DNA from 3 places in the Streptomyces luomodiensis genome. Region 2 is predicted to be linked to each of the others. Evidence: riboswitches for the same ligand, from Rfam matches in the RefSeq annotation. Region 2 holds a riboswitch; each other region holds the start of a gene.

Region 1 (9,416 bases), 1.6 Mb from region 2:
CATGTCGGCCTGCGGGCCCTTCTGGCCCTGCGAGATCTCGAACTCGACCCGCTGGCCTTCCTCGAGGGTGCGGTACCCGTCCATCTGGATCGCGCTGTAGTGGACGAACACGTCCGCACCACCGTCGACCGCGATGAAGCCGTACCCCTTCTCCGCGTTGAACCACTTGACGGTGCCCTGAGCCATTCCTAACTCCCCTATTGCTGGCCCTTGCGCAGGACCGCACTCCGCGGACCCGGGTCAGACCTCACCCCCCGGATGTGGGGGGTGTGCGCCGGAACGCGTCGACCGCCGCTGAATGTATCCGTCCCAACGCCCTCTGCAACAGGTCAATCGGACGAGAATTCTGGGCACGGCCGAACGGTTAAAAGCGAGAATTCATATGAAGTTCGGGCAAGCCGGGCGGGACATAAGGGACCAACCCGACAATTCATGCACACACTTTACGCACAAGTTGACGAGTTCTCATATGTGGCTCCGACCCCGGGTGCACTGGGGAATCCGGGCAACTGTATCGCGTTTCCACACACGGAATCGCCCCGTCCGGTTGTCCCCGGACGGGGCGATGTCAAAGGTGAGGAGGGTGACGCGGGGTCAGCAGCCGCCCGCGACCGCCGGGATGATCGAGACGCCGGCGCCGTCCGGGGTCGCCGTGGCCAGGCCGTCGGCGAAGCGGACGTCGTCGTCGTTGACGTAGACGTTGACGAAGCGGCGGAGCTTGCCGGTGTCGTCCAGAACGCGCGCCGCGATCCCCTGGTGGTTCTTCTCCAGGTCCGCCAGGACCTCGGCGAGGGTCGCGCCCTCGGCGGTGACCTCGGCCTGACCGCCGGTGTAGGTGCGCAGGATGGTCGGGATGCGAACGTTGACGCTCATACGAGGCCAGCCTCTCGGAACGAGTCAAGGGTGGGGCGGATGATGGCGGAGGGGCCCGTGGTGGGAGCCACCGCGTCGAGGGTCTTGAGGCCGTCGCCGGTGTTCAGCACGACGGTCGTCAGGGACGGGTCGAGCAGGCCGTCCTCGATCAGCTTCTTGGTCACGCCGACGGTCACGCCGCCCGCGGTCTCCGCGAAGATCCCCTCGGTGCGGGCCAGCAGCTTGATCGCGTCGACGATCTGCTCGTCGTTCACGTCCTCCACCGCGCCGCCCGTACGGCGGGCGATGTCCAGGACGTACGGGCCGTCCGCGGGGTTCCCGATGGCCAGCGACTTGGCGATGGTCCGCGGCTTCTGCGGCCGTACGACGTCATGGCCGGCCTTGAAGGCGGCAGAGACCGGGGAGCAGCCCTCGGCCTGGGCGCCGAAGATCTTGTAGGGCTTGTCCTCGACCAGCCCGAGCGCGATCAGCTCCTTCAGCCCCTTGTCGATCTTGGTGAGCTGGGAGCCGGAGGCGATCGGGATGACGATCTGGTCCGGCAGCCGCCAGCCGAGCTGCTCGCAGATCTCGTACGCCAGGGTCTTGGAGCCCTCGCCGTAGTACGGCCGCAGATTGACGTTGACGAAGCCCCAGCCCTCGCCCGCGGGGTCGCCGATCAGCTCGCTGCAGAAGCGGTTGACGTCGTCGTAGGTGCCCTCGATGCCGACCAGGTCACCGCCGTAGACCGCGGCCATGACGACCTTGCCCGCCTCCAGGTCGTGCGGGATGAAGACGCAGGAGCGGAAGCCCGCGCGGGCGGCCGCGGCGCCGACCGCGCCGGCCAGGTTGCCGGTGGAGGAGCAGGAGAGGGTGGTGAAGCCGAAGGTGCGGGCGGCCTGGACGGCGATGGCGACGACCCGGTCCTTGAAGGAGTGGGTGGGGTTGCCGGAGTCGTCCTTGATGTGCAGCTCACCGGTGACGCCGAGCTCACGGGCGAGGTGGTCGGCCTTGACCAGCTTGGTGAAACCGGGGTTCAGACTGGGCAGGTCCGCCACGTCCGCCGGGACGGGCAGCAGCGGGGCGTAGCGCCAGATGCTGTTCGGGCCGGCCTCGATCCGGCGGCGCAGCCCTTCCGGGTCGCCGGTCGGCAGCTCGTACGCGACCTCGAGCGGCCCGAAACAGACCTCACACGCGAAAATCGGGCCCAGATCGAACCGCTCACCGCACTCCCGGCAGGACAATGCGACGGCGGGGCCGAAAGCCTTGGAGGCGGCGGAGGTGGAGGTGGGGGAGGAAGTGGTTGAGCTTTCTACTGACTGCACAGCCATGGATGGCGAGGCCCTTTCTCCTCATCTTCCTCGGGACGCGTTTCGCCACGAGCCGGAATTGGCACCTTCCCTAGCTGGGAGCCTCACTGCGGAAGCTCGGAGCCTCGCTGCGGAGCGCGAGACCAGCTGGAGGGTTGCCGGGGCTTCAACGGGCCGTTCCCTCTGCCCCTCTGGATGAGCGGTATGGCACCGGGCGGGCCCGGAGCGTTTGTCAGCACGGCCGTCGCCGGTCGGCCATCTTCGGTAAACACCGAGGTTGACCCCGACATACGACGGTCATGTGCGTTGTTCAAGACTGTAACCGAAGGCCCGGATGGTTGAGGTAGCCGTCCGAAGCGCGAGATGGATCACAGCAGGGAGAGACACAGGTGCTGGATGAGGTGGAGCGCTGGCTGAAGCACCGCTCCTGGTCTGCCGACGACCGTCCGCTGGATCGCCTGCTGGCCGCGAAGCGGGCCACGACCACGACGGTGAGCGTGGTCCTGCCCGCCCTGAACGAGGAGGCCACGGTCGGCGAGATCGCCGGGGCGATCCGCCGTGAGCTGATGGGCGAGGCGGTGCCGCTGGTGGACGAGCTGGTGGTGCTGGACTCCGGTTCGACGGACCGCACCGCCGAGGTCGCCGCGGCGGCGGGCGCGACCGTCGTCGCCCGCGACTCGCTGCTGCCCCGGCTGCCCGCGCTGCCCGGCAAGGGCGAGGTGCTGTGGCGGTCGCTGCTGGCCACCAGCGGCGACATCGTCTGCTTCATCGACGCCGACCTGCGGGAATTCGACCCGCGCTTCGTCTCGGGGATCGTCGGCCCGCTGCTGACCGACCCCGCGCTCCAGCTGGTGAAGGGCATGTACGACCGCCCGCTCGGCGAGGCGGCGGGCCAGGGCGGCCGGGTCACCGAACTGGTCGCGCGGCCCCTGCTCAACCTGCACTGGCCCCAGCTGGCCGGATTCGTCCAGCCGCTGGGCGGTGAGTACGCGGCCCGCCGCTCGCTGCTGGAGCGGCTGCCCTTCCCGGTGGGCTACGGGGTCGAGCTGGGGCTGCTGGTCGACGCGCTGCACACGGTGGGCCTCGACGCGCTCGGCCAGGTGGACGTCGGGGTCCGCAAACACCGCCACCAGGACGGGCTGGCGCTCGGCCGGATGGCGGCCGCGATCTACCGCACCGCGCAGCTGCGGCTGGCCCGCGGCCACCTGGTGCGGCCGCGGCTGACCCAGTTCGACCGGGGCGAGAACGGCTTCGAGCCGCGTACCACCTCCGTGGACACCGAGGAGCGGCCGCCGATGATCGAGATCCCGGAGTACGCGGCGCGCCGCGCGGCGTGAGCCCGTGGCGTGAACCCGCGGCGTGAGCCCGCGCACGGCGCCTGCGCGCCGGGGTGACGCGTGGCGCGCGTGGCGGCCGGCGACACACCTACGGGGCAAGAAACCGTACGTACGTTTGCGCGGGGCCGCGCGTGGCTAGGCTCGCGACATGGCAGCCCCGCGTTCCGCCCCGATCCTGGTCGCCTCCAACCGCGGTCCGGTCTCGTACACCCTGGGCGAGGACGGCTCGCTGACCGCCCGGCGCGGCGGCGGCGGGCTGGTCTCCGGCCTCAGCGCGATCGGTCCCGAGGCGGGCGCGGTGTGGGTGTGCGCGGCGCTCGGTGAGGCCGACCGCGAGGCGGCCCGGCGCGCCGGGACCAACCATCTGAACCCCGGTGACACCGGCGGTCAGCAGGTGCGGATGCTCGACATCGCGCCGGATGTCTTCGCCGCCGCCTACAACGGCATCGCCAACTCGGTGCTGTGGTTCGTCCACCACCTGCTCTACCAGACCCCGGTCGAGCCGGTCTTCGACGCCGAGTTCGCCGCCCAGTGGGCGGCCTATGAGAGCTACAACGCGGCCTTCGCGGACGCGCTCGCCCGGGAGGCGGTGGACGAGGCCGTCGTCCTGGTGCAGGACTACCACCTGGCGCTGGTGCCCGGGATGCTCCGCGAGCTCCGCCCCGACCTGCGGATCGGCCACTTCTCCCATACGCCCTGGGCGCCGCCGGACTACTACCGGCTGCTGCCGGACGAGGTGGCGGCGGGGGTGCTGCGCGGCATCCTCGGCGGCGACCGCGCCGGGTTCCTCACCGAGCGCTGGGCCGGTGCCTTCGCCGACTGCTGCGCGGCCGTGCTGGGCGCGGAGGTCGTGCGGGACGGCGACGGCGCGGCGACGGCCGTGCGCTTCGAGGGGCGCGAGACCCGGCTGGGCGTGCACGGACTGGGCGCGGACGCGGACTTCCTGCGGGAGCGGTCGCGGCAGGCGGATGTCGACGAGCGGCTGACCAGCCTGCGGGCACAGATCGGAGCGGGCCGGAAGTCGATCGTCCGGGTGGACCGCACCGAGCTGTCCAAGAACATCGTGCGCGGACTGCTGGCGTACCGGCGGCTGCTGGAGACCCGTCCCGAGTGGCGGGAGCGCGTGGTGCACGTGGCCTTCGCCTACCCCTCACGCCAGGACCTCGCCGTCTACCGCGACTACACCGAGCGGGTGCGGCGGCTCGCGGACGAGATCAACGCCGAGTACGGCACGGAGGGCTGGACCCCGGTCGCGCTGCACGTGAAGGACGACTTCGCCCGCTCCCTCGCGGCCTACCGGCTGGCGGACGTGGCACTGGTCAACCCGATCCGGGACGGGATGAACCTGGTGGCCAAGGAAGTGCCGGTGGTCTCCGAGCGAGGGTGTGCGCTGGTGCTGTCGCGGGAGGCGGGGGCCTACGCCGAGCTGGGCGAGGACGCGCTGGTGGTGAACCCGTACGACGTGGAGGCCACGGCTCAGGCGCTGCACGAGGGCTTGCGCATGGGCGACGGCGAGCGCGCGGACCGCACGAAGCGGCTCGCCGCCGCCGCGACCGCGCTGCCGCCGCAGGCGTGGTTCCTGGCGCAGTTGCGGGCGCTGTAGAGGCGCTGTATCGGTGACCGCCCGCGATGCGCCGCTCGGGGAGTGTTGACGGGTAACCGGCGTAACCGGCCCCGGACCGGGCGCTGTCCGAGCGGGCCCTAGGGCGTGTTTCGAAAGTCCCGCCTGCCCCGCGACGCCTGGCACGCGCGCTCGCTGCGTTGTCGGGATCGTCCGAGTAGGCCCACTACGAGGACGACCCTCCGCCTTGCGATCACACGCACCAGACGCCGCGGGGCCCGCCCTCCGGGCGGACGGCGCTACTTTCGAAACACGCCCTAGGCGGCGTCGCCGCCGACCGCGTCGGCCAGGGCCGAGAGCAGCCCCACCACGCCCGCCGGGCCGTCGACCACCAGATCCGCCCGTTCGGCCAGCTCGGTCACCTCCGCGCTGCCACTGCACACCAGCACCCCCGGCACGCCCTCCTCGCGCAGCCGCTCCACCGCCGCGAACGCGGCCAGGTCGCCGAGGTCGTCGCCCGCGTAGAGCACGGCCGCCGCACCCGTCCGCCGCACGTACTCGGTGAGCGCCACGCCCTTGTCCATGCCCGGCGGCCGCAGCTCCAGCACCAGCCGGCCGGGCTCGACGATGAGCCCATGGCGCTCGGCCAGTGCGTGGAGGGGTGCGCGCAGCCGCTCGAAGGTGGCCTGGGGGTCCTCGGCGCGACGGGTGTGGACGGCGACGGCGCGGCCCTTGTCCTCGATCCAGGTGCCCTGCGAGGCACCGTGCGCGGTGAGGGTGGCGGGGAGTTCGGCCTTGACGTCGGCGACGCCGGGGTGCGGTTCGGGCGCCTGGACGGCGCCGCTCGCCGCGTCCCAGCGCTCGGCCCCGTAGAGGCCGAGGACGACGAGCCCGTCCAGCCCCTCGGCCCCGGCGAAGCCGCCGTACCGGACGGCGACCTCGGCCGGACGGCCCGTGATCACCGCGACGGAGCGCATCCGCGGGGCCAGCCGGGAGAGCGCGGGAACGGCGCCGGAGTGGGCGCGGGCCCGATCGGGGTCGGGGACGATCTCGGCGAGGGTGCCGTCGAAGTCGAGTCCGACGACGGCGTGGCCGGGCCGTTCGAGGAGAGCGGCGAGGCCCTCACGGCCGACGGAGGTGGTGGGTACGGGAAGGGGATGACTGCCCATAGCGCTGCCCATGGCGGTGACCCTACCGGCCCCGCCGGCACAGCGGGCTTCCGGTGGCCACCCCATGGGCGTCCCCCCGGTGAATGGCGCGATGGCGTCCGCCAGTGACCGCACGCCGGACGTGGCGCCGGCTGATGGCCTACGGGCGCCACGCCGGTGAACCGCACGTGGGCCTCCGCGCCGGTGCACCACATCGTGGGCGCCTCGCCGATGAGCGGCGCGATGGCCCCCGCCAGTGACCACACCACGAGCGCCACGCCGGCTGATGGCTCACGGGCACCGCACCGGAGAACGGCTCAACGGGCACCGCGCCGGTGCACCGCATCGTGGGCGTCCCGCCGGTGAGCGGCGCGATGGCTCCCGCCGGTGACCGCACCACGAGCGCCGCGCCGGCTGATGGCCCACGGGCGCCGCGCCGGTACACCGCATCGTGGGCGTCCCGCCGATGAGCGGCGCGATGGCTCCCGCCAGTGACCGCACCACGGGCGCCACGCCGGTACACCGTGGGCCTCGCGCCGGTGAACCACATCGTGGGCGCCTCGCCGATGAGCGGCGCGATGGCCCCCGCCAGTGACCACACCACGGGCGCCGCACCGGAGAACGGCTCAACGGGCGTCGGGCCGGTTGCCCCGCCCACGGCGTCGCGTCGGTTGCCCCCGTAGACGTCGCGCCGGTGGGGAGGCTTCAGCGTCGTTCGCGGCGCTCGTCCCTGATCCTGCGCAGCCGGTTGATGGTCACCGGGTCGTGTGCCAGGGCTCTGGGGTCGTCCAGCAGCGCGTTCAGCAGCTGGTAGTAGCGGGTCGGGGAGATGCCGAGCCGCTCCCGTATCGCGCGCTCCTTGGCGCCGGGGCCCGGCCAGCCACGCCGCTCCACGGCCAGCACGGACCGGTCACGGTCGGACAGCCCGGCTCCTGAGCCCCGCTCCTGACCCTGGTCCTGCCCCTGGTCCTGGTCCTGCTCGGCGGGGTCTTCCGAAGGGTCCGGGCCGGGCGGGCCGGGCGTGGTGGGCCTGTCCACTGTCATGCCCCTGCATTCTGCACGGTGTCCGTCATGCCCCCGCGTTCTCCAGGGCGTCGGCCTCGCGCTGGATCTGGCCCAGCACGCTCGCCGGGTCGCCGCCCTTGGCCACGGTCGAGCCGATCTTCTCCTTGATCAGCTTGCTGACCTCCGCCCAGGAGGTCTTGTCGGCCGGGTAGAACTCGGCGCTCTCCAGCTCGTCGAGGAACTGCCACAGCCGCTTGTGCTCACGGTCGTCGCGCATCGTCTGCTCGACGGAGGTAGTCACCGGCAGCAGGTCGTACTCGTCGGCGAAGGCGAGCACGTTCTTGTCGCTGTAGACGAAGTCGAGGAAGGTCCCGATCTCCTCGCGGTGGCCGTTCTGCTTGAAGGCCATCGCCCAGTCGGCGACGCCCATCGTCGACTCGGCCTTGCCCTTGCGGCCGGGCAGGGGGGCGGTGCCGTAGCTGATGCCGTGGCCGGCTGCCTGCTGCATCAGGGTCGGGTGGCCGTTGAGCATGCCGACCTCGCCGCGGGTGAAGGCGTCGAAGGTGTCCTGCCGGTTGGTGCGGGCCGGGGAGCCGGGGCCGGTGAGGCCGGCGCCGACCAGCTCGTCCCGCAGCCATTCGAAGGTCTTGATGTTCTGGGTGGAGTCGATGGTGTAGCTGCCGTTGGTGTCGGTGTAGCCGCCACCGCCGCTGAGCATCCACATCATGGTCTCGGCCTGGCACTCCTCGGGGCCGAGCGGCAGCCCGTACGGGATCTTCACCCCGCTGGACTTGAGCAGCTCCGCGGCCTCCTTGAGCTCGTCCCAGCTGGTGGGGGCGGAGGATATGCCGGCCTGGTCGAAGAGCTTCTTGTTGTAGAAGAGCAGCCGGGCGCTGGCCACGAACGGCAGCCCGTACTGCACCCGTCTCACCTCACCCGCATGGGCGATGGAGGCGATGAAACCGGCCTGGGTGGGGATGGAGAGCATCTCGTCGGCGCGGTAGAGCATGCCCTGCGCGGCGTAGTCGGCGTACGCGCCGATCTGCGCGATGTCCGGGGCCTGCCCCTTCTTGACCATGTCGGCGACGCGCCGGTCGACATCGGTCCAGCTGTAGACCTTGACGTCGACCTTGATCCCGCGGTGCTTCGCCTCGAACGCCCGGACCAGCTTGTCCCAGTACTTCTGGGAGCTGTTGGCGGTGCTGTCGCCGTAGTCGGCCGCGACCACCGTCAAGGTGACGTCGCCGTCCGAACCGGAGCCGCCGCAGGCCGTGAGCCCCGGGGTGGCCGCCACCGCGGCGACACCCGCCGTCGTCAGACCCAAGAACCGTCGCCGCTGCACCGCTGTTTCCCACCCTCTGGCTTGATTCATCCTCCAGGGGCCTCCCCCGAGGTCGAGCGAGTCTGCCTCACAAACCTCCACAGGGTCTACACCATGGGCATCCCGCTTCTCTGTCGACGTGGCGCCTTCCCAGGTCAGCGGGGTTCTACACACCCAAGTGCGATGCGTCACGCAGTCACAAGCGGAATGGTTGGTTCATACCAATCCCCTGGTGTGCAAGGGTGCGATCTCCGCACGAGAGGCGGTACGAGACGGCGAGAAGTCACCGCGATGAGGCGCTGAGAAGCGGCGAGAAGCGGCGAGTGGACTAGACCTCTCATGGTGGATCGCGGGAGACTGTTCCATGTGAAACACGTCATCGCCCTGGATGTGGGCGGCACCGGCATGAAGGCCGCCCTGATCGGGGCGGACACCACACTCCTCCACGAGGCCCGGAGGCCCACCGGGCGGGAGCGCGGACCCGACGCGGTCGTGGCCGCGATCCTCGACTTCGCCGCCGAGCTGCGCGAGATCGGCGAGCGGCGGTTCGGCGGGCCCCCGGTGGCGGCCGGGGTCGGCGTGCCCGGGGTCCTGGACGAGGACCGCGGAGTGGCCGTCTTCGCCGCCAACCTCGGCTGGAGCAACGTCCCGCTGCGGGCGCTGCTGACCGAGCGGCTGGACGGCATCCCGGTCGCGCTCGCGCACGACGTCCGGATGGGCGGGCTGGCCGAGGGGCGGATAGGAGCGGGTGAGGGCGCCCCGCGCTTCCTGTTCGTAGCCGTCGGCACCGGGATCGCGGGCGCCATCGGCATCGACGGGCGCGTCGACCCCGGAGCGCACGGTTCCTCCGGCGAGATCGGCCATATCGTCGTCCGGCCGGGCGGC
Region 2 (9,416 bases):
TCTCTCCTCCCTTCGGGGGACTGTCCCGAACAGCCCCGACGAGCAGGGTCGATGCCCTTGACGCGGCCCTTGACACTCCGAACGGGACCCCCGGGAGTGAGGGCTGGATAAGCGACCGACATAATGTCGGTCGTGGCGACAGCAACAGCAGTAGAAACCGGGCACGCGCACCCGTCGGTCAACCGGCCGAACCTCACCAGCGTCGGAACCATCATCTGGCTGAGTTCCGAGCTGATGTTCTTCGCGGCCCTCTTCGCGATGTACTTCACCCTGCGATCGGTGACCGGAGCCGAGCACTGGAAGGAAATGGCGTCCGCGCTGAACTTCCCGTTCTCCGCGACGAACACCACGATCCTGGTGCTCTCCTCTCTCACCTGCCAGCTCGGCGTCTTCGCCGCCGAGCGCGGCGACGTGAAGAAGCTGCGGACCTGGTTCGTGATCACCTTCATCATGGGCGCGATCTTCATCGGCGGTCAGATCTTCGAATACACCGAGCTGGTCAAGAACGACGGGCTTTCGCTCTCGTCCGACCCGTACGGTTCGGTGTTCTACCTGACCACCGGCTTCCACGGACTGCATGTGACGGGCGGCCTGATCGCCTTCCTGCTGGTCCTGGGCAGGACGTACGCGGCCAAGAGGTTCACCCACCAGCAGGCGACGGCGGCCATCGTCGTGTCCTACTACTGGCACTTCGTCGATGTCGTCTGGATCGGCCTCTTCGCCACGATCTACATGATCAAGTAAGCCGGTCACCGCACCGGAATAACGTCCTTAACAGCATCGACGCAGAAGATCCTGACACCGGGGTAATCCGTGAAAAAGCTCTCCGCACGACGGCGCCATCCGCTGGCTGCGCTCGTCGTCCTACTCTTCGCGCTGGCGGTCACTGGAGGGCTGTACGCAGCGTTTTCGCCGAGTGAGGCGAAGGCCGACGACAGCTCCGCCCAGTCCCTCGCCATCGAGGAGGGCAAGAAGCTCTATGCCGTCGGCTGCGCCAGCTGCCATGGCACGGGCGGTCAGGGGACCTCTGACGGCCCGAGCCTGGTCGGCGTCGGCTCCGCCGCCGTGGACTTCCAGGTCGGCACCGGCCGTATGCCCGCGCAGCAGCCGGGCGCCCAGGTGCCGAAGAAGAAGAAGATCTACTCGGACGCCGAGATCGAGCAGCTCGCCGCGTACATCGCCTCGCTCGGTGCCGGTCCGGTGACGCCCACCAAGGACCAGTACAGCACCGATGGCGCGGACGTCGCGAAGGGCGGGGAGCTCTTCCGGACGAACTGCGCGCAGTGCCACAACTTCGGCGGTAAGGGCGGCGCCCTGACCAACGGCAAGTTCGCGCCGTCCCTCGAAGGGGTCAGCCCCAAGCATCTCTACGAGGCCATGCAGACCGGCCCGCAGAACATGCCCTCCTTCCCCGACACCGTGATGCCGGAGAAGAACAAGCAGGACATCATCGCCTACCTCGACACGGTCAACAGCGACAAGAGCAAGACCCCCGGTGGCCTTGAGCTCGGCGGGCTCGGCCCGGTGAGCGAGGGTCTGTTCGGCTGGGTCTTCGGCATGGGCGCGATGATCGTCCTCACCATCTGGGTCGCCGCCCGGACCGCAAAGGCCAAGAAGTCATGAGTAGCCACGAGATTTCAGAAGCAGAAGACAAGCTGCCGGAAGGGCGGGGGGCCGCCAGCGCCGTAAGGCCGGCCGACGACCCCTTCGCCGACCCGGGGCTGCCGCCGCACGAGCACCGTAAGCAGGACATCGACGAGCGGGCCGCGCAGCGCTCCGAGCGCACCGTCGCCCTGCTCTTCACGGTCTCGATGCTGGCCACGATCGCCTTCATCGCCGCGTACGTGGCGATCCCGGTCGACAAGTACATCTACGTCTTCCCGATCGGGCACATCAGCGCGCTCAACTTCGCGCTCGGGGTGACGCTCGGCATCGCGCTGTTCGGCATCGGCGCGGGCGCGGTCCACTGGGCCCGCACCCTGATGTCCGACGAGGAGATCGCCGACGAGCGGCACGCCATCGAGGCCAGCCCCGAGGTGAAGTCGAAGGTCCTCGAGGACTTCCGCCAGGGTGCGAAGGAGTCCGGCTTCGGCCGGCGCAAGCTCGCCCGCAACACCCTCTTCGGCGCGCTCGCGCTGGTGCCGCTCTCCGGTGTCGTGCTGCTGCGCGACCTCGGTCCGATGCCGGGCACCAAGCTGCGGCACACCAAGTGGGCCAAGGGCAAGCGGCTGATGAACTACAACACCATGCAGCCGCTGCGCCCCGAGGACATCGCCGTCGGTTCGCTCACCTTCGCCATGCCCGAGGGCATGAGCGAGGAGGACCACGACTTCCAGACCGAGATCGCCAAGGCCGCCCTGATGCTGGTCCGGCTCCAGCCGGAGAACATCAAGGACAAGCGCGAGCTGGACTGGTCGCACGAGGGCATCGTGGCGTTCTCCAAGATCTGCACCCACGTCGGCTGCCCGATCAACCTCTATGAGCAGCAGACGCACCACGTCCTGTGCCCCTGCCACCAGTCGACCTTCGACCTCTCCGACGGTGGCCGAGTGATCTTCGGTCCGGCCGGTCACGCGCTGCCGCAGCTGCGGATCAGGGCCAACGACCAGGGGTACCTCGAAGCCATGGGCGACTTCTCGGAGCCCGTCGGTCCTGCTTACTGGGAGCGCGGATGAGCACTGCAAGCGACAGCGGCGCGCAGCGCCGCGGCAAAGCGCCCGCGGGCGAGCGCGTCGCCGACTGGGCCGATGGCCGGCTGGGCATCTACAGCCTGGCCAAGGCCAACATGCGCAAGATCTTCCCGGACCACTGGTCCTTCATGCTGGGCGAGGTCTGCCTCTACAGCTTCATCATCATCATCCTCACGGGTGTGTATCTGACGCTGTTCTTCCACCCCAGCATGGAAGAGGTCACGTACCACGGGCCGTACGTCCCGATGCAGGGTGTCAAGATGTCCGAGGCGTTCGCCTCGACGCTCGACATCAGCTTCGAGGTGCGCGGCGGTCTGCTGATCCGGCAGATCCACCACTGGGCCGCGCTGGTCTTCCTCTGCGGCATGTTCACGCACATGATGCGCGTGTTCTTCACCGGTGCGTTCCGCAAGCCGCGTGAGATCAACTGGCTGTTCGGCTTCCTGCTGTTCTTCCTCGGCATGCTGACCGGCTTCACCGGCTACTCGCTCCCCGACGACCTGCTCTCCGGCACCGGTCTGCGGTTCATCGAGGGTGTCTTCCTGTCGATCCCGGTGGTCGGCACCTACATCTCGATGTTCGTCTTCGGCGGCGAGTTCCCGGGGATGGACCTCATCCCGAGGCTCTACCCGGTCCACGTCCTGCTGCTGCCGGGCATCATGCTCGGCCTGCTGGTGGCGCACCTGATCCTGGTCTTCTACCACAAGCACACGCAGTACCCCGGGGCCGGAAAGACCGAGAAGAACGTCGTGGGCATGCCCCTGCTGCCGGTCTACATGGCCAAGGCGGGCGGCTTCTTCTTCCTGGTCTTCGGTGTGATCGCGGTCGTCTCCGCGATCGCGACCATCAACCCGGTCTGGACCATCGGTCCCTACCGGCCCGACCAGGTGTCCACCGGCGCCCAGCCCGACTGGTACATGGGCTTCGCCGAGGGTCTGGTCCGTGTGATGCCCGGCTGGGAGATCACCGCCTGGGGTCACACGCTCGTCCTGGGCGTGTTCATCCCGATCGTGCTCTTCCCGCTGGTCCTCTTCGCGATCGGGCTCTACCCGTTCGTCGAGTCCTGGATCACCGGTGACAAGCGCGAGCACCACATCCTGGACCGCCCGCGCAACGCCCCGACCCGTACGGCCTTCGGTGTCGCATGGCTGACCGCGTACTTCGTGATGCTGATCGGTGGCGGTAACGACCTGTGGGCCACCCACTTCCACCTGTCGATCAACTCGATCACGTGGTTCGTGCGGATCGGCTTCTTCGTCGGCCCGGTCCTGGCGTTCATCGCGACCAAGCGGATCTGCCTCGGCCTCCAGCGGCGCGACCGCGACAAGGTGCTGCACGGCCGTGAGACCGGCATCATCAAGCGGCTGCCGCACGGTGAGTTCATCGAGGTCCACGAGCCGCTCTCGCAGGACCAGCTGTTCGCGCTGACCCAGCACGAGCAGCCCGAGCCCTATGAGATCGGCCCCGAGGTCGACGAGAACGGGGTCAAGCGGAAGATAAAGCGTTCCCAGAAGCTCCGTTCCAAGCTCTCCAAGGGCTACTACGGCGGGGACAACATCATTCCGAAGCCGACCCGCGAGGAGTACCACGAGATCACCAGCGGCCACGGCCACCACTGATCTCTCTCCCACCCACCGGTTTCTCCACTTGTAGCGACGCCACAGACCAGGGCCCCGGCCCGGACCGCACGGTCCGGACCGGGGCCCCGGTCGTACTGCCGATAGGCTTGCGGCGGGCCGCTGACGTCGCGGACCCCTTTTCCCTGCCCACCCCCACGGATCCAGGAGCGGACCATGGACGTTGTGACCCCCGCCGGAGGCGACAGCACCGCGACGGCCCGCACCTGGCCGGACGTACTGAGTTCGCTGCTGGCCGGCCAGGACCTCGGCGCGGACGACACCGCCTGGGCCATGGACCAGATCATGCGGGGCGAGGCGACCGACGTCCAGATCGCCGGTTTCGCGGTCGCGCTGCGGGCGAAGGGCGAGACGGTCTCCGAGATGACCGGTCTGGTGCGGGCCATGTACGAGCACGCCAAGGTGATCGAGGTGCCCGGGGCGACCGTGGACATCGTCGGCACCGGTGGCGACCGCGCCAAGACCGTCAATATCTCGACCATGTCCGCGCTGGTCGTGGCCGGCACCGGCGCACGGGTGGTCAAGCACGGCAACCGCGCCGCGTCCTCCGCCAGCGGTGCCTCCGACGTCCTGGAGAAGCTCGGCGTCAATCTGGACATCAGCCCGGAGCGGGTGGTCGAGATCGCGGAGGAGGCGGGCATCACCTTCTGCTTCGCGGTGAAGTTCCACCCGTCGCTGCGGCATGTCGCGGCGGCCCGCCGCGAGCTCGGCGTCGCCACCCCGTTCAACTTCCTCGGCCCGCTGACCAACCCGGCACGGGTCACATCCCAGGCGACCGGGGTGGCCGATGCCCGGATGGCGCCCATCATGGCCGGGGTGCTGGCCGAGCGCGGCTCCTCCGCGCTGGTCGTCCGGGGCGACGACGGACTGGACGAGCTGACCGTGACCTCGACCTCCCAGGTGTGGGAGGTCCGGAACGGCGCCGTGCGCCAGGAGACCTTCGACCCCCGGCACGTGGGCATCGGGCTGGCTCCCGTGGAGGCCCTGCGCGGTGCCGACGCCTCGTACAACGCGGATGTGGCCCGCCGGCTGCTGGCGGGCGAGCGGGGCCCGGTCCGGGACGCGGTGCTGCTGAACTCGGCGGCGGCGCTCGTGGCGCTCGAACCGGAGCCGGGGGACAAGCCCCTGACGGAGCGGATCGCGGCGGGGGTCGAGCAAGCCGCCGAGTCGATCGACTCGGGGGCGGCGCGCGACGCCCTGGAGCGGTGGGTGCGGGCCACCAACGCCTGAGCGGACCCCGGCGGCCCCCTTACGCCGCCCGTGTTCTGTTGACGACGCCCATGTTCTGTCCGGGATGCGGACAGAACATGGGCGTCGGCGTTCGGCATGGCATACTCCTGCCCAGGTCACGAGCGACAGCGACTACGGCCCCGGCCCGCTGTCCGGCAACCCTCCGTCCGTGGCGGGGTGCCCCGGGTGATGACCAGGCCGCCTGGCAACAAGGCCGGTGGCAAGCGCGGACCCCTCACACTAGGGGTCCTGGTGGTCGAGGGAGCTCTTCCGTGATGCAGCGAATGCGCTAGGGCCGAGCGGCCCGTTTTTCTATTGTCCGCTCCGCGCGGTGGTGCCGTGCGTCGAGCGACCTTTCCGCGCCCCGACGGCAGGTTCACCGCCGCCGCTCCCGTGGCGCGGCACGCCTTCGACCCTTCCGGGAGACCTCGTCATGTCCGTGCGCCCTTCTGCCCTCGCCTCCGCCGACTCCTCCGCCACTTCCTCCTCCGCCGCCTGTGAGCCGCTGCCCGTGCTCGGCAGCGATGTCCTGGTGCCCCTGGTCACCGGCGGCGAGGTGACCTACGCGGCGCTCGACTACGCCGCCAGCGCGCCCGCCCTGCGGCGGGTCTGGGACGACATCGCCGCCTACGCGCCCTACTACGGCAGCGTGCACCGCGGGGCGGGCTACCTCTCGCAGCTGTCCACCGACCTCTTCGAGAACAGCCGTAAGGACGTCGCCGCCTTCCTCGGCTGCCGCGCGGACGACCAGGTCGTCTTCACCCGCTCCACCACCGATTCGCTCAACCTCCTGGCCGCCGTGGCGCCGCGCGGCACCCAGGTCTTCGTCTTCGAGACCGAACACCACGCCTCGCTGCTGCCCTGGCGGCAGCGGGCGGACATCGCCGTCCACTACCTCAGCGCCCCGCGCTCCCCGCGGCAGGCGGTGGAGACGCTGGAGACGGCGCTCGCGGGGCGGGCCGAGGGCCCGGCGCTGGTCTGCGTGACCGGCGCGTCCAATGTGACCGGTGAGCTGTGGCCGGTACGGGAGCTGGCCGCCGCGGCGCACGCCCACGGCGCCCGTATCGTGCTGGACGCCGCGCAGCTGGCCCCGCACCACCCGGTGGACATCGCGGCGGCGGACGTGGACTGGGTGGCCTTCTCCGGGCACAAGCTGTACGCGCCCTTCGGGGCCGGTGTGCTGGCCGGGCGGGCCGACTGGCTGCGGGAGGCCCAGCCGTATCTGGCGGGCGGTGGCGCCAGCCGTAAGGTGGCGCGCCGGGACGACGGCGGGATCGACGTCGAGTGGCACACCACGGCCGCCCGGCACGAGGCGGGCTCGCCGAACGTCATCGGCGTCTACGCGATCGCCTCCGCGTGCAAGGCGCTGACCGAGGCCGGTTTCGAGGGCCTGGTGGCCCGTGAGCGGCAGCTGATCGCCACGGTGCGGGCGGGGCTGGCCGAGGTGCCCGAGGTGCGGGTGCTGTCGCTGTTCGGCGACGACGCCCCCCGGGTCGGTGTGCTCTCGTTCGTGGTGGAGGGCTGGAACAGCTCCCACTTCGCGGCGGCGCTCTCCGCGGAGTACGGCATCGGCGTGCGCGACGGGCTCTTCTGCGCGCATCCGCTGGTCCGCACCCTGTTGGACAGCGAGCCCGACGAGCCGGGGGAATGCGGTGCGCCCGAGGCCGCGCCGGGGGAGCGTGCGCTGAACGCGATCCGGGTCAGCTTCGGGGCGGGCACCCCGGACGAACATGTGGAGCGGTTCGTCCGCGCCGTGGCCGAGCTCGTACGCGACGGTGCCCGGTGGAGCTACCGCACCGAGGACGGCCGCTGCGTCCCGGACCGCGGCTGAGCCCCTGGGCGGGCGCCGGGGGAGGCCCGGACCGGGGCCTGTCCGGACCGGGCCTAGCTGTCCAGGCCGATGGCGAACGCGGCCTCCAGGTCGTGCTGGGAGTAGGTCCGGAAGGCGATGTGCGTCTCCGTGGAGGCCACCCCCGGCACCTTGCTGATCTGGCCCGGGATGATGTCCGCGAGGTCGTCGTGGCGGGCCACCCGCACCATCGCGATCAGATCGTGCGCACCGGTGACCGAGTAGACCTCGCTCACACCGTCCAGCGCGGCGATCTTCTCGGCGATCTCCGGGATCCGGTCCACACTGGTCTTGATGAGCACGATCGAAGTGATCACGGCTGGCTTTCTCCCTCGCTGGACCTGGCTGCGCCGCCCACTCTACGCGTCCCCCCGAACCGGGCCCACGCGAAGAGAAAGCCGAGTGTGAAGCCCACGAGATGGGCGAGATAGGCGACCCCGGGACGGTCGTCGGCCTCGCGGGCGGCCAGCCACTGGAGGGCCACCCAGAAGATCAGCACCGCCCAGGCCGGGAAGCGCAGCGGGAGAAAGAACAGAAACGGGAAGAGGCTGGTCACCCGGGCCCGGGGAAACAGCCACAGAAAGGCGCCGAGCACCCCGGAGATGGCCCCGGAGGCGCCCACCAGGCTCTGGGTGGAGTCGGGGTGCGCGGCGGCGTAGCCGAGCAGCGCCAGATAGCCGGTGGCGACGTAGAAGACGGCGAACTGGAACCGGCCCATGCGCTCCTCGGTCATCGCGCCGAAGACGTACAGAAACAGCATGTTGCCGAGCAGATGCAGCCAGTTGCCGTGCACGAACAGCGCGGTCAGCGGGGCGAGCGGCGCATCGGGGGCGCCGCCCCACAGGGCGCTGGGCACCACCCCCCAGCGCTCGAAGTACGCGGACTGGGCCGCCACCAGCTCCCCGCCCGAGCCATAGCCGGGATTGAGCCCCGAGGCCGGTCCGAGGACGAAGAGCAGGCAGCAGCTGACGATCAGGCCGTACGTCACCCAGGGACGGCCGGGCCCCGCCGACGTCTCGATCATGGTCAGATCATGGCGTACCGGGCACAACCTCCACAGAGCGCCTCGCCGCGCTCCCGCCGGGACGCGGCGGCGGTACGGGCCGGGCACGGGCCAGGGCTCAGGCCGTAGGGTTACAGGACGCCGCCGACAGCCGAGAAGCGAGGATCCGCAATCATGGCCGTTCCCCAGCCGACCGCCGAGACCCGCTGGCGTTGCACGCTGTGCGGCAACCTCACCCGGTTCGATGTGACCCGTGCGACGAGGGCCGTGGAGTATGTGCATCTCGACCTGGCCGGGGAACCCAGTGTCGAGGAGCGCGAGGTGCTCAGTGAGACCATTGAGTCAGTGCGCTGTCGCTGGTGCAACGCGGTCGACCAGATCGAACTCGTGGACCGTCCGAGCAGCGGCGCCGGCGACTGAGAACGGAGCGATGACAGGTGGTGGAGCGGACCGGTGGCCCCGGGGCGGCCGGTGATGCCGAGGGCGTCACCGAGGCGCTGGACCGCCCCCTGCCGGAGGGGGTGCGGCGGCGGGTGGTGGCGCTGGTCGCCGATGCCTTCGGCGGGCTGACGGTCACCGAGCTGCCCACCCAGCTGCGGCAGTACGCCCGTTTCACCCCGACCCGGCGCGCCAAGTTCGCGGGCAACGCGATGGCCGCCGCGGTGGAGAGCGACCCCCTCTTCCGGCAGCGGATCGCGAGCCGGCTGCGGGAGGCCCAGCCGGAGCTGTCCGAGGCGATCGAGAGCGGTTCGCCGCCCGCCGCGGCCGACCCGGTGGACGTCGCGGCGGTGGCGTATGTGCTGCGCCCGGCGGGCTGGGTCAAGCTGGTCGAGGCGGCGGGCGAGGAGGCCCAGCGGGCCTCCGCCGAGCGGGCCGGTGAGGAGGCGGCACGCGAGCTCCAGCGGCTGCGCGACCAGCTCGCCGAGACCAAGGCGGCCATCCGTCACGAGACGGAGCGGGCGCGCGGCGAACTGGAGGCGGCCCGCAAGGAGAACGACGTGCTCCAG
Region 3 (9,416 bases), 1.8 Mb from region 2:
TCAAGGAACTGGTGATCTCCCTCAAGGTCGACCGGAGCAGCTCCAAGGAGGAGATCCTCCGGGGCTATCTGAACACCAGCTACTTCGGCCGCGTCGCCTACGGCGTCCAGGCCGCCGCCCGCGCGTACTACGACAAGGACGTGGACGACCTCGACATCGCGGAGGGCGCGTATCTGGCGGCGCTGGTGCAGGCCCCCAGCCAGTACGACTGGGCCGTCGCGACCCCCAAGGCGAAGCGCCTGGTCACCCAGCGCTGGAACTATGTGCTGGACAACATGGTCGACATGCACTGGCTGGACGCCGCACAGCGGAAGCGGATGCGCTTCCCCACGCCGGTCGCCCCCGAGCCCGCCCCCGGCCTCAGCAGCCAGGCCGGCTATCTGGTGGACGCCGCCCGCAATGAGCTGATCGCCGCGGGCGTCAGCGAACAGGAACTCGCCGCGGGCGGCTGGACCATCACCCTCTCCATCGATCCGGCCAAGCAGCGGGCGCTGGAGGAGACGATGCGGCAGGGCCTGGACGGCTCCGCCAAGGGCAAACAGGGCCGTGCGGACGCCGCCGCCACCCAGGGCGGCGCGGTCTCGGTGAACCCGGAGAACGGGCACATCGTCGCGCTCTACGGCGGCCGGGACTACACCGAGCACTATCTGTCCAACGCGACCCGCGGCGACTACCAGGTGGGTCCGGTCTTCGAACCGGTCATCACCGCCGCGTCCATCGACACCAAGGCGCGGAAGAAGCCGACCGCGGACAGGCTGAGCGCGGTCAAGAGCACCGCCCGTGCGCTCGGCATGGACACCGACAGCGGCGGCTTCGACAAGGAGCAGTCGGTCGAGCTGGGGCTGATGGGGTCGAGCCCGCTGAGGATGGCCGGTGTCTACGCCTCCTTCGACCACGAGGGCAAGCGGATCACCCCCAGCATCGTGAAGTCCGCGCGGCGCGGCGACGAGACGGCCGATCCGCCGGACGCGGTGGGCGATCGGGCGATCGCCCCGGCGGCGGCCCGGCTGATCACCCGGAGTCTCATCGACGGCGACGGCGGACCGGACGCGGTACGCGCGATCAACCGGCCCGCGGCGGGCAAGGGCGGGGTGTCCGACGACAAGCGGGCGGCCTGGTACGTCGGCTACACCCCGGACCTGGTCACCGCGGTCGGCCTGTTCGGCGAGGACCCCACCACGCGAAAGCAGATCCGGTTGCCGAACGCCGGTGTCCAGCGGGTCGCCGACCTGTGGAACCGCTACACCGGCAAGGCGCTGAGCGGGGTGCCCGCCGCGTGGTTCGACTTCGGGGAGGGCTCGGTTCCGGTCCCGGCCCAGACGGTGGCTAGCGCACGGTGAGGGTGGCGGCCAGGCCGCCGGAGACCAGCGCGGCCCCGAGGAGACAGGCCAGGAGCAGCCGGCGGCGCAGCGTCCGGTAGACCTCCTGGTACTCCGCCCGCAGCTGCTCGCAGCGCCGCACCACCGTGCGCAGGTTCCGCTCGGTGACGGCCAGCTGGTCCTGGACGTAGAGCCGTTCGACCTCCGCCCGCTGGGCGGAGGTCAGCCAGTCGAGCCGACCGGTGAAGCGGCGGGCCCGCTCCCGGGCCGCGTCCCGCTCCGTCTGGAGCAGCAGATAGCCCTCGATCTGGTTGATTCCGGCGGCGATACCGGGGGACTCGGCGGCTCGGGCCATGCTCACGCCACACTCTCCTTCTGACCGACATCGGGATGGTGCAGATCGAACGCGGGGGATTCGGAACGGATCTTCGGCAGGCTGACGAAGTTATGGCGCGGCGGCGGACAGGAGGTCGCCCATTCCAGCGAACGGCCATAGCCCCAGGGGTCGTCGGCCTCGATCTTCTTGCCGTACTTGGCAGTCTTCCAGACGTTGTAGAGGAACGGCAGGAACGACAGGCCGAGGACGAAGGAGCTGATGGTCGAGATGGTGTTCAGCGTGGTGAAGCCATCGGCGGCCAGATAGTCGGGAATTCTGCGGAGCATTCCCTCGGCGCCGAGCCAGTGCTGCACCAGGAAGGTGCCGTGGAAGCCGAGGAAAAGGGTCCAGAAGGTGATCTTGCCGAGCCGCTCGTCGAGCATCTTGCCGGTGAACTTGGGCCACCAGAAGTGGAATCCGGCGAACATCGCGAAGACGACGGTGCCGAAGATGACGTAGTGGAAGTGAGCCACCACGAAGTAGGTTTCCGAGACGTGGAAGTCCATCGGCGGCGACGCCAGGATCACACCGGTCAGACCGCCGAAGACGAAGGTGATGAGGAAGCCGACCGCCCAGAGCATCGGGGTCTCGAAGCTCAGCGACCCCTTCCACATCGTGCCGATCCAGTTGAAGAACTTGATACCGGTGGGCACGGCGATCAGGAACGTCATGAACGAGAAGAACGGCAGCAGCACACCGCCGGTGACATACATGTGGTGCGCCCAGACGGTGACCGAAAGGCCCGCGATGGAAATCGTCGCGGCGATGAGCGAGACATAGCCGAACATCGGTTTCCGGGAGAAGACCGGAATGACCTCCGAAATGATGCCGAAGAACGGCAGGGCGATGATGTAGACCTCCGGGTGGCCGAAGAACCAGAAGAGGTGCTGCCAGAGCAAGGCCCCGCCATTGGCCGCGTCGAAGACGTGCGCCCCGAATTGGCGGTCCGCCTCCAGGGCGAACAGCGCCGCCGCGAGCACCGGGAAGGCCAGCAGCACCAGCACACCGGTCAGCAGCACGTTCCAGGTGAAGATCGGCATCCGGAACATCGTCATGCCCGGGGCGCGCATGCAGATGATCGTGGTGATGAAGTTGACCGAGCCGAGGATCGTGCCGAAGCCGGAGAGGGCCAGACCCATGATCCACATGTCCGCGCCCACACCCGGTGAACGCACCGCGTCCGACAGCGGGGAGTAGGCGAACCAGCCGAAGTCGGCCGCGCCCTGCGGGGTCAGGAAGCCGCCCACCGCGATCAGCGAACCGAACAGGTACAGCCAGTACGCGAACATGTTCAGCCGCGGGAACGCCACATCGGGTGCACCGATCTGCAACGGCATGATCCAGTTGGCGAACCCCGCGAACAGCGGGGTGGCGAACATCAGCAGCATGATCGTGCCATGCATGGTGAACGCCTGGTTGAACTGCTCGTTCGACATGATCTGCGTCCCCGGACGGGCCAGCTCGGCGCGCATCAGCAGCGCCATCACCCCGCCGAGGCAGAAGAAGGCGAACGAGGTGATCAGGTAGAGCGTGCCGATCGTCTTGTGATCGGTGGTGGTCAGCCATTTCACGGCCGTGGCCCCCGGCCCGGGGCGGCGTGACGGCGGGGCGGCCGGCGCCGCCGCGACAACGGTGTTGTTCCTCATGATCGCTAGGTGTCCGGCACCCCGTGGATCGTCACTCCGACGGCCGGTCAGAACTATCTGCCGCGAGGTGTGATGATCTGCGGTGTGCCGGACACCTTCGGATCATGAGCACCGACGACGCCTTCGACGCCGCCTACCGTGAGCATTACTGGGCGGTCAGCCGTTTTGTGGCACGGCGGCTGGACGACCAGGCATGGGACGTCGAGGAAGTGGTCGCCGAGGTCTTCGCGGTGGCCTGGCGCCGCCGGGTCGAACTGCCCGAGTCACCCCTGCCGTGGCTGTACGGGGTGGCCCGGCACTGCCTGGCCAACACCGTGCGCGGCAAGGGCCGTTACCGCAGACTGCTGCTCAAACTGGGCCACCACGAGGTGACGCGCGGCGGGCACACCGTGGCGAGCCCGGACGCGGAACGGCCCGGCTCCTGGGTGCTGGAGGCGCTGTCCCGGCTCGCCGAGGCCGATCAGGAGGTGCTGCGGCTGACGGCGTGGGAGGAGCTGACCGTCGAGGAGCTCAGCACCGTGCTGGGGTGCGGCCGGTCCGCCGCGGCCATGCGGCTGCACCGGGCGCGGCGGCGGCTGCGGGAGCAGATAGAGACCCTGCGCCGGGACGACCGGGTCTCGCTGGGGTGCACGAGCGGCAAGGGCGAGATGGCCGATAAAGCCAATAAGGCCAATAAGGCCTATAAGGATGGACACGCATGACCGACGAACTGGATCTGCTCCGCGAGGCCAACCCCGTGTCCGCCGACACCGGCCGTTGGCGGGACCGGCCGCTGGACGCGCGCGCCGAGCTGCTGCTGCGGCAGCTGGCGTCCCGGGACCGGGGGCGCCGTACCGTCCGGCGCGTGGTCTGGAGCCTGGAGGCCGCGGCGGCCGCGACGATCCTCGCCCTCGCGCTGACCGTCCCGGGCACCGGCTCCTCCCCCGCCGTGGCCGCGTCCAGGCCACTGCCGCTGGTGGCACACGCCTCCCGCGCCGACGTACCGCTCGCCGCGATCGTCCGGCGGGCGCGGGCGGCGGCCGAGGAGTCCCCGGCGAAGAGCGAGCGAGGCAGCCATATCCAGTCCTGGTCGCTGGGGATGGCGTCGGGGAAGGACCCGGTGACACTCCCCCAGGAGTCACTGACCCGCTGGAACGCGGACGGCAGCGGTTCGCTGCTGGTGGTGGCCACCGATCCGCGCCACCCGGGCCGCCCCGTGATCGAGGACGGTCCCCCGCCGCGCACCGTCAACGACGGCAAGGTGCTGCGCAACGAGCGCTATCCGGCCGGTATCGGCGGCGCCAACGAGAACTACTTCGAGGACCCCCCGTCCGGTGCCCAGGCGCTGCGCGAGTATCTCGCCGTCTGGACGCCGGGCGCGGACCGCGACCCGGCGGACCTGATCTCGGCCGTGCGGTCCTTCCTCTCGGTGTGGACCCCGGGGCCGCGCCAGAGGGCGGACATCCTCACCCTGCTGTCCGGGATCGAGGGGCTGCGCCCGGCGGGCAAGGTCACCGACCGGCTGGGCCGGGAGGGACAGGGGTTCCGGTTCACCACCACCCCGGGGGGCCGCTATCTCATCGTCCTCGACCCGGACGACGGCAGGGTGCTGGACGTCGAGGAGACCGTCACCCGGGACGATCCCGAGTACCGGGTGAAGGCGGGCGATGTCATGTCCTACACGGCCTGGATCTCCTGACCGGGCAGGACGAGCGGCGGATCGCGCGGGCGGGCGTCAGGCGTCGTCCTGCTGGCAGTGCGGGCACCACAGGGTGGTCCGCCCGGCGATCCGGGCGCGGTGCAGCGGACGGCCGCAGCGGGGGCAGTGCGGGTCCGGATCGTCACGCCGTCCGGTGAGCCAGTCCGGGTCGTCCGGCACCCGCCCCACCCGCACCGAAGCGCGCAGCACCTCGCGCAGCGCGGTGTGCAGCCGATCGTGCTCCTCGTCGGTGAGCGTGTTCACCGGCCGCCGCGGATGGATCCGCGCCTGCCACAGGATCTCGTCGCCGAGCAGATTGCCGAGTCCGGCGATCACCGCCTGGTCGGTCAGGGTGGCCTTGACGCGTCCGTGCCGCCCCGCCAGCAGCCGGTCGAGCCCGGCCCGGCTCAGGGAGAGCGCGTCCGGGCCCTGGTCGCCGAGGATCCGGTCGACGTCGGCGTCGGTGGCGGCGAGCCAGACGCCCTGGAGCTTGCGCTGGTCCTCGTAGCCGAGGCGGTGTCCGTCGTCGAGGTCGAAGGCGACGCGTTCGAACCGGCCGACCGGTTCGGAGTCCGCCCCGCAGACCAGCCGCCCGGTCATGCCGAAGTGCAGTACGAGCGTGGGGCCGTCGGTGGGGGCGATGAGCCACTTGCCGTGGCGGCGCGGCGCGGCGAAGCGGCGGCCCTTGAACTCGCGCTTCAGCCCCTGCGCGGTCACCCCGTGCAGTACCCCCGGATCTGCCACCTCGGCCCGCTCGACGCGGCGGCCCTGGGCGCAGGAGACCAGCGTCCGCCGGAACCCCTCGACATCCGGTAGCTCGGGCATAGCGTCAGGCTACGCCAGGGGCTTACATCCCGCGTCGCCAAGAAACATCCCCTTCGGGTAGTTTCATCGGATAAAGTACCGAAATATGCGATGCATGCGCTCCGGCCGGAGGGCGAGCGGTCGCAGCCAGACGCTTTTCGCGGTCACCCGGTGTCTGCCGTTTCTGGTCCTGGCGACGGTGCTCGGCATCGAGCTCTCCCCCGCCCACGTCGTCTACACCGGCCCCCTGCTCTCCCCGGCCCCGGCGCTGGCGGCGGTGACCATGGGCCCGGTCGGCACCGGCGGGGTGGCGGGCCTGGCGGGCGTGGTCAGCGCGATCACCGCCACCCACAACCACGCCTGGGGCAGCCAGCAGGTGTACGCGAATCTGCTGGCCCTGCTGGTGGTGGCGGTGGCGAGCGTGGCCACCAGCGCGGTACGGGTGCGCCGGGACCGTGAGCTGACCCGAGTCCGCCGGATCGCCGAGGTGTCCCAGAACGTGGTGCTGCGGCCGCTGCCCGCCCGGTTGGGCGCGGTGAACACCGCGAGCGTCTATCTGGCGGCCGAGCGCGGCGCGCGGATCGGCGGGGACCTCTACGAGGCGATGTGCACCCGCTACGGGGTGCGGCTGATCGTCGGGGATGTGCGGGGAAAGGGGCTTGCCGCGGTGCGGTCCGCCGCGGCCGTCGTGGGCGCCTTCCGGGAGGCGGTGCACTACGAGACGGACCTCGCCGAGGTGATGCGCCGCTGCGCGGCCGCGCTGGCGCGTGAGTACGAGCTGTTGGACCGCTCCCAGCTACGGGACGCGCGGGAGCTGGAGGAGCAGTTCGTCACCGTGGTCCTCGCCCAGGTGCCGGACGAGTCGATGGTCCAGCTGATCAACCGGGGCCATCCGCCGCCGCTGATGATGCGCCGGCGCGAGGTGCGCGCCCTGGGCCCGGTGCGCCCGCTGCCGCCGCTCGGCCTCGAGGAGTTCCTCACCCCTCCCCCGATCGGCGTCGAGACCTTTCCGTTCCTGCCCGGTGACCGGCTGTTGCTGCACACCGACGGAGTGATCGAGGCCCGTAACCGCCGCGATGAGTTCTTCCCGCTGGCCCGGACCATGGCGACGCTGGACGGCACCACCCCGGCCGAGTACCTGGACCGGCTGCGCCAGGCCCTGGTCCGGCATGCCGGGGGCCGGCTGGCGGACGACGCGGCCATGGTCCTCGTCGAGCGGGCCGCCGACGGCACGGCGCCGCCGGCCCGCGTCGACCACGTGGGCATGGACTGACCACATGGGCTGGGACCGACCACGTGGGCTTGGACTGACCACGTGGGCATAGGGTTGACGCCCTCGCGGAGCGCGACGACACTGTCAGGGACGGTCACGATGGTCAGCGCCCACCGTGCGGAATCCCCGCTGAGGTGGGTCATCGGCCCCGGCTCGCTGACAGGCAACCCTTCTCCCGCGACGGGGTGCCCCCGGGTGACGACCGGGTCTCGTCGACGTGGACGGGACAAGCGCGGTCTCGCTGCCTCGCGAGCCCGATGATGATGGGATCGGTGGAGATGCCCAGGACCGACAGCCACGGGGAAGGCGCCCGTCGGCGTTCCCGGCCGTCGTCCCCGTTCCGCCGTCCCCGTCCCCTGACCCGGCGCCTGCACATCGATCTGCTGCGCATCTGCAGCGCTTCCAGTCCAGCCGGCTGAATCGACACGGTCACCGAGCGCGGCCCCGCGCATCGGCGGGTCGGGTGTGTCCCGGCACCGCCCCCGGCGGGTGCGCCGCGCGGGTTTCCCTTCCATCGCGCCATCGGCGCCGCCCAGGCCGGCGGGGCCGGGGCTCCTTCACTGCCTTGGAGAGCCATGTCCGAGACGTCTCCGCTCAGTTCAGGTCCTGCCGCTCTTCTCGATCCCGACCCCTGCCGGCCCCGCCCCCGGACCGCCCCGCCCACTCCGCCGCACCGCTTCCGCAGCCGCATCGGCGTCGACCTGGCCGGGGGCTTCTATCCGGCGCCGCATCGCTATCGGCTCTATCTCTCCGCGAGCTGTCCGCTCTCGCTGCGCGTCTCCATCACCCTGGACCTGCTCGGGCTGCGGGACACCATCACCACCACCCTCCTCGGGCTCCCGGGCGAAACCCCCGCGGCGTTCGCCTCGCTGCGCGGTGCCTACGAGGCCACCTGGCACCGCTACAGCGGGCCGGTGGACGCGCCCGCGCTGTGCGACCGCTGGACCGGACGTGTCGTCAGCAACCACACGCCCGACATCCTGCGCGACCTCGCCGGCCATCTGAGCGACCACGTCGGAACCGACCGTCCCCGGCTGCGTCCGGCGGCTCTCGCAGCGGACATCGACGCCCTCCGCGAACTCCTCGACACGGACATCACCCATGCCGCGCGGCAGGCCGGGACCGCGCCTGAGGCGGAGTGCCGGGACGCGGCGCTGGAGCGGCTGCTGACGGCCCTCGGCCGGCTCGACCGCAGGCTGGCGTCCGCGCCGTACGCACTGGGCGACGAGCTGACCGCCGCCGATGTGGACCTGTGGGTGGCCCTCGTCCAGCTCGACACCGAGCACCGGCTCCAGCTGGCCGCCGACGCGGCCCACCGGGTCTCCCGCCACGAGCGGCTGCGCGCCTATGTGCGGCGGCTGCACGCCCATCCGGCCTTCCACACCACGCTTCCGGAGGCCCTCCGGGCCGGTGTGTCCTGAGTCCGCCGCTCCGGTCGCCGCCGGCCGTGACGGCCGGGGGCGACCGGAGCGACCAGGGCGACCAGGGCGTTCAGTCCGCTCAGGACAGGGCGGCGCGGGCGCCGCCGAACTCCCCCACCGCGCGGGCCACGATGGCCTCCAGCCGGGCGTGGTGGGCGCCGCGCCAGTAGACCCGGTCGCAGACCGTGCAGCGGGCGAAGACGTCGTAGGTGCGCCGGGTCCCGTGCTGGAGCCGCTCCCGGACCGCCTCCTTGTCGGCGTCCTCCAGCGAGCCGTTGCAGGCGGTGCAGCGGGTCCAGGGGGCCAGGCTCGGGGTGAACCGGCCGAGGACGTCCCGCAGCTGCTCATCGGGACGGTCGCTGTAGACGTACGCCCCGGCCCACAGCTCGCGGCGGCGCAGCAGCCCCCGGTCGCGGGAGAGCAGCACCCGGCGCTGGGCGGCCGAGCGCGCGGCCAGCTCGGGGTCGCCGACGTCCTCGCTCTCGTACGCGGCGTCCACGCCTAGCAGCCGCAGCCGGCGCGCGAGCGTGCCCAGGTGCACATCGAGCAGAAAGCGCAGCGGCGCCCCCGGCACCCGCTGCGGGCGGACCACCGGGTGGACCTCCACGGTCTCCCCCGCGCCCGGCACATGCGAGACGGCGGTCTCCTCGCCGTCCACCAGCAGCCGGCCGACCTCGGTGAGTGGGACCCCGAGCGACTCGACGACATGGCCGAGGGTGGAGACGCCGTCGGTGGCGACCGCCGTCCAGGGGCGGCGCCGCTCCGGGACGGCGAAGAAACGCAGTTCAGGGGCGAGGCTGAGATGGATCTCGGGTCCGTTCACACCGCCAGCATGCCAGGCGTGCCCGGCCGGGGCGACGGCGTTTCTCCCGGGCGGCGCGACGGGCCCCGTGATCGCG

The links. Region 2 has a riboswitch for S-adenosylmethionine ahead of PS467_RS12430 (aminotransferase class V-fold PLP-dependent enzyme). Riboswitches for the same ligand answer to the same signal wherever they lie in the genome.
Region 1: linked by a shared signal. The riboswitch ahead of thrC (threonine synthase) and the one ahead of PS467_RS12430 (aminotransferase class V-fold PLP-dependent enzyme) in region 2 are both predicted to bind S-adenosylmethionine.
Region 3: linked by a shared signal. The riboswitch ahead of PS467_RS04390 (glutathione S-transferase C-terminal domain-containing protein) and the one ahead of PS467_RS12430 (aminotransferase class V-fold PLP-dependent enzyme) in region 2 are both predicted to bind S-adenosylmethionine.

What each region holds. Positions count from the first base shown of each region.
Region 1 is NZ_CP117522.1:4,527,175-4,536,590, forward strand. It holds gene PS467_RS18975 (cold-shock protein) at 1-186, opposite strand, end outside; gene PS467_RS18980 (MoaD/ThiS family protein) at 595-873, opposite strand; gene thrC (threonine synthase) at 870-2,180, opposite strand; SAM riboswitch class I at 2,199-2,361, opposite strand; gene PS467_RS18990 (glucosyl-3-phosphoglycerate synthase) at 2,549-3,496, shown strand; gene PS467_RS18995 (alpha,alpha-trehalose-phosphate synthase (UDP-forming)) at 3,645-5,099, shown strand; gene otsB (trehalose-phosphatase) at 5,375-6,226, opposite strand; gene PS467_RS42140 (DUF3263 domain-containing protein) at 6,911-7,249, opposite strand; gene PS467_RS19010 (extracellular solute-binding protein) at 7,275-8,552, opposite strand; gene PS467_RS19015 (ROK family protein) at 8,898-9,416, shown strand, end outside.
Region 2 is NZ_CP117522.1:2,888,285-2,897,700, reverse strand. It holds gene ctaE (aa3-type cytochrome oxidase subunit III) at 124-744, shown strand; gene qcrC (cytochrome bc1 complex diheme cytochrome c subunit) at 814-1,623, shown strand; gene qcrA (cytochrome bc1 complex Rieske iron-sulfur subunit) at 1,620-2,675, shown strand; gene qcrB (cytochrome bc1 complex cytochrome b subunit) at 2,672-4,309, shown strand; gene trpD (anthranilate phosphoribosyltransferase) at 4,484-5,557, shown strand; SAM riboswitch class IV at 5,672-5,790, shown strand; gene PS467_RS12430 (aminotransferase class V-fold PLP-dependent enzyme) at 5,991-7,388, shown strand; gene PS467_RS12425 (Lrp/AsnC ligand binding domain-containing protein) at 7,442-7,723, opposite strand; gene PS467_RS12420 (rhomboid family intramembrane serine protease) at 7,720-8,430, opposite strand; gene PS467_RS12415 (hypothetical protein) at 8,584-8,829, shown strand; gene PS467_RS12410 (NYN domain-containing protein) at 8,847-9,416, shown strand, end outside.
Region 3 is NZ_CP117522.1:1,086,618-1,096,033, forward strand. It holds gene PS467_RS04355 (transglycosylase domain-containing protein) at 1-1,340, shown strand, start outside; gene PS467_RS04360 (hypothetical protein) at 1,327-1,674, opposite strand; gene ctaD (aa3-type cytochrome oxidase subunit I) at 1,677-3,341, opposite strand; gene PS467_RS04370 (RNA polymerase sigma factor) at 3,446-4,042, shown strand; gene PS467_RS04375 (CU044_5270 family protein) at 4,039-5,019, shown strand; gene PS467_RS04380 (Fpg/Nei family DNA glycosylase) at 5,056-5,844, opposite strand; gene PS467_RS04385 (PP2C family protein-serine/threonine phosphatase) at 5,930-7,096, shown strand; SAM riboswitch class IV at 7,189-7,335, shown strand; gene PS467_RS04390 (glutathione S-transferase C-terminal domain-containing protein) at 7,672-8,517, shown strand; gene PS467_RS04395 (Mut7-C RNAse domain-containing protein) at 8,597-9,340, opposite strand.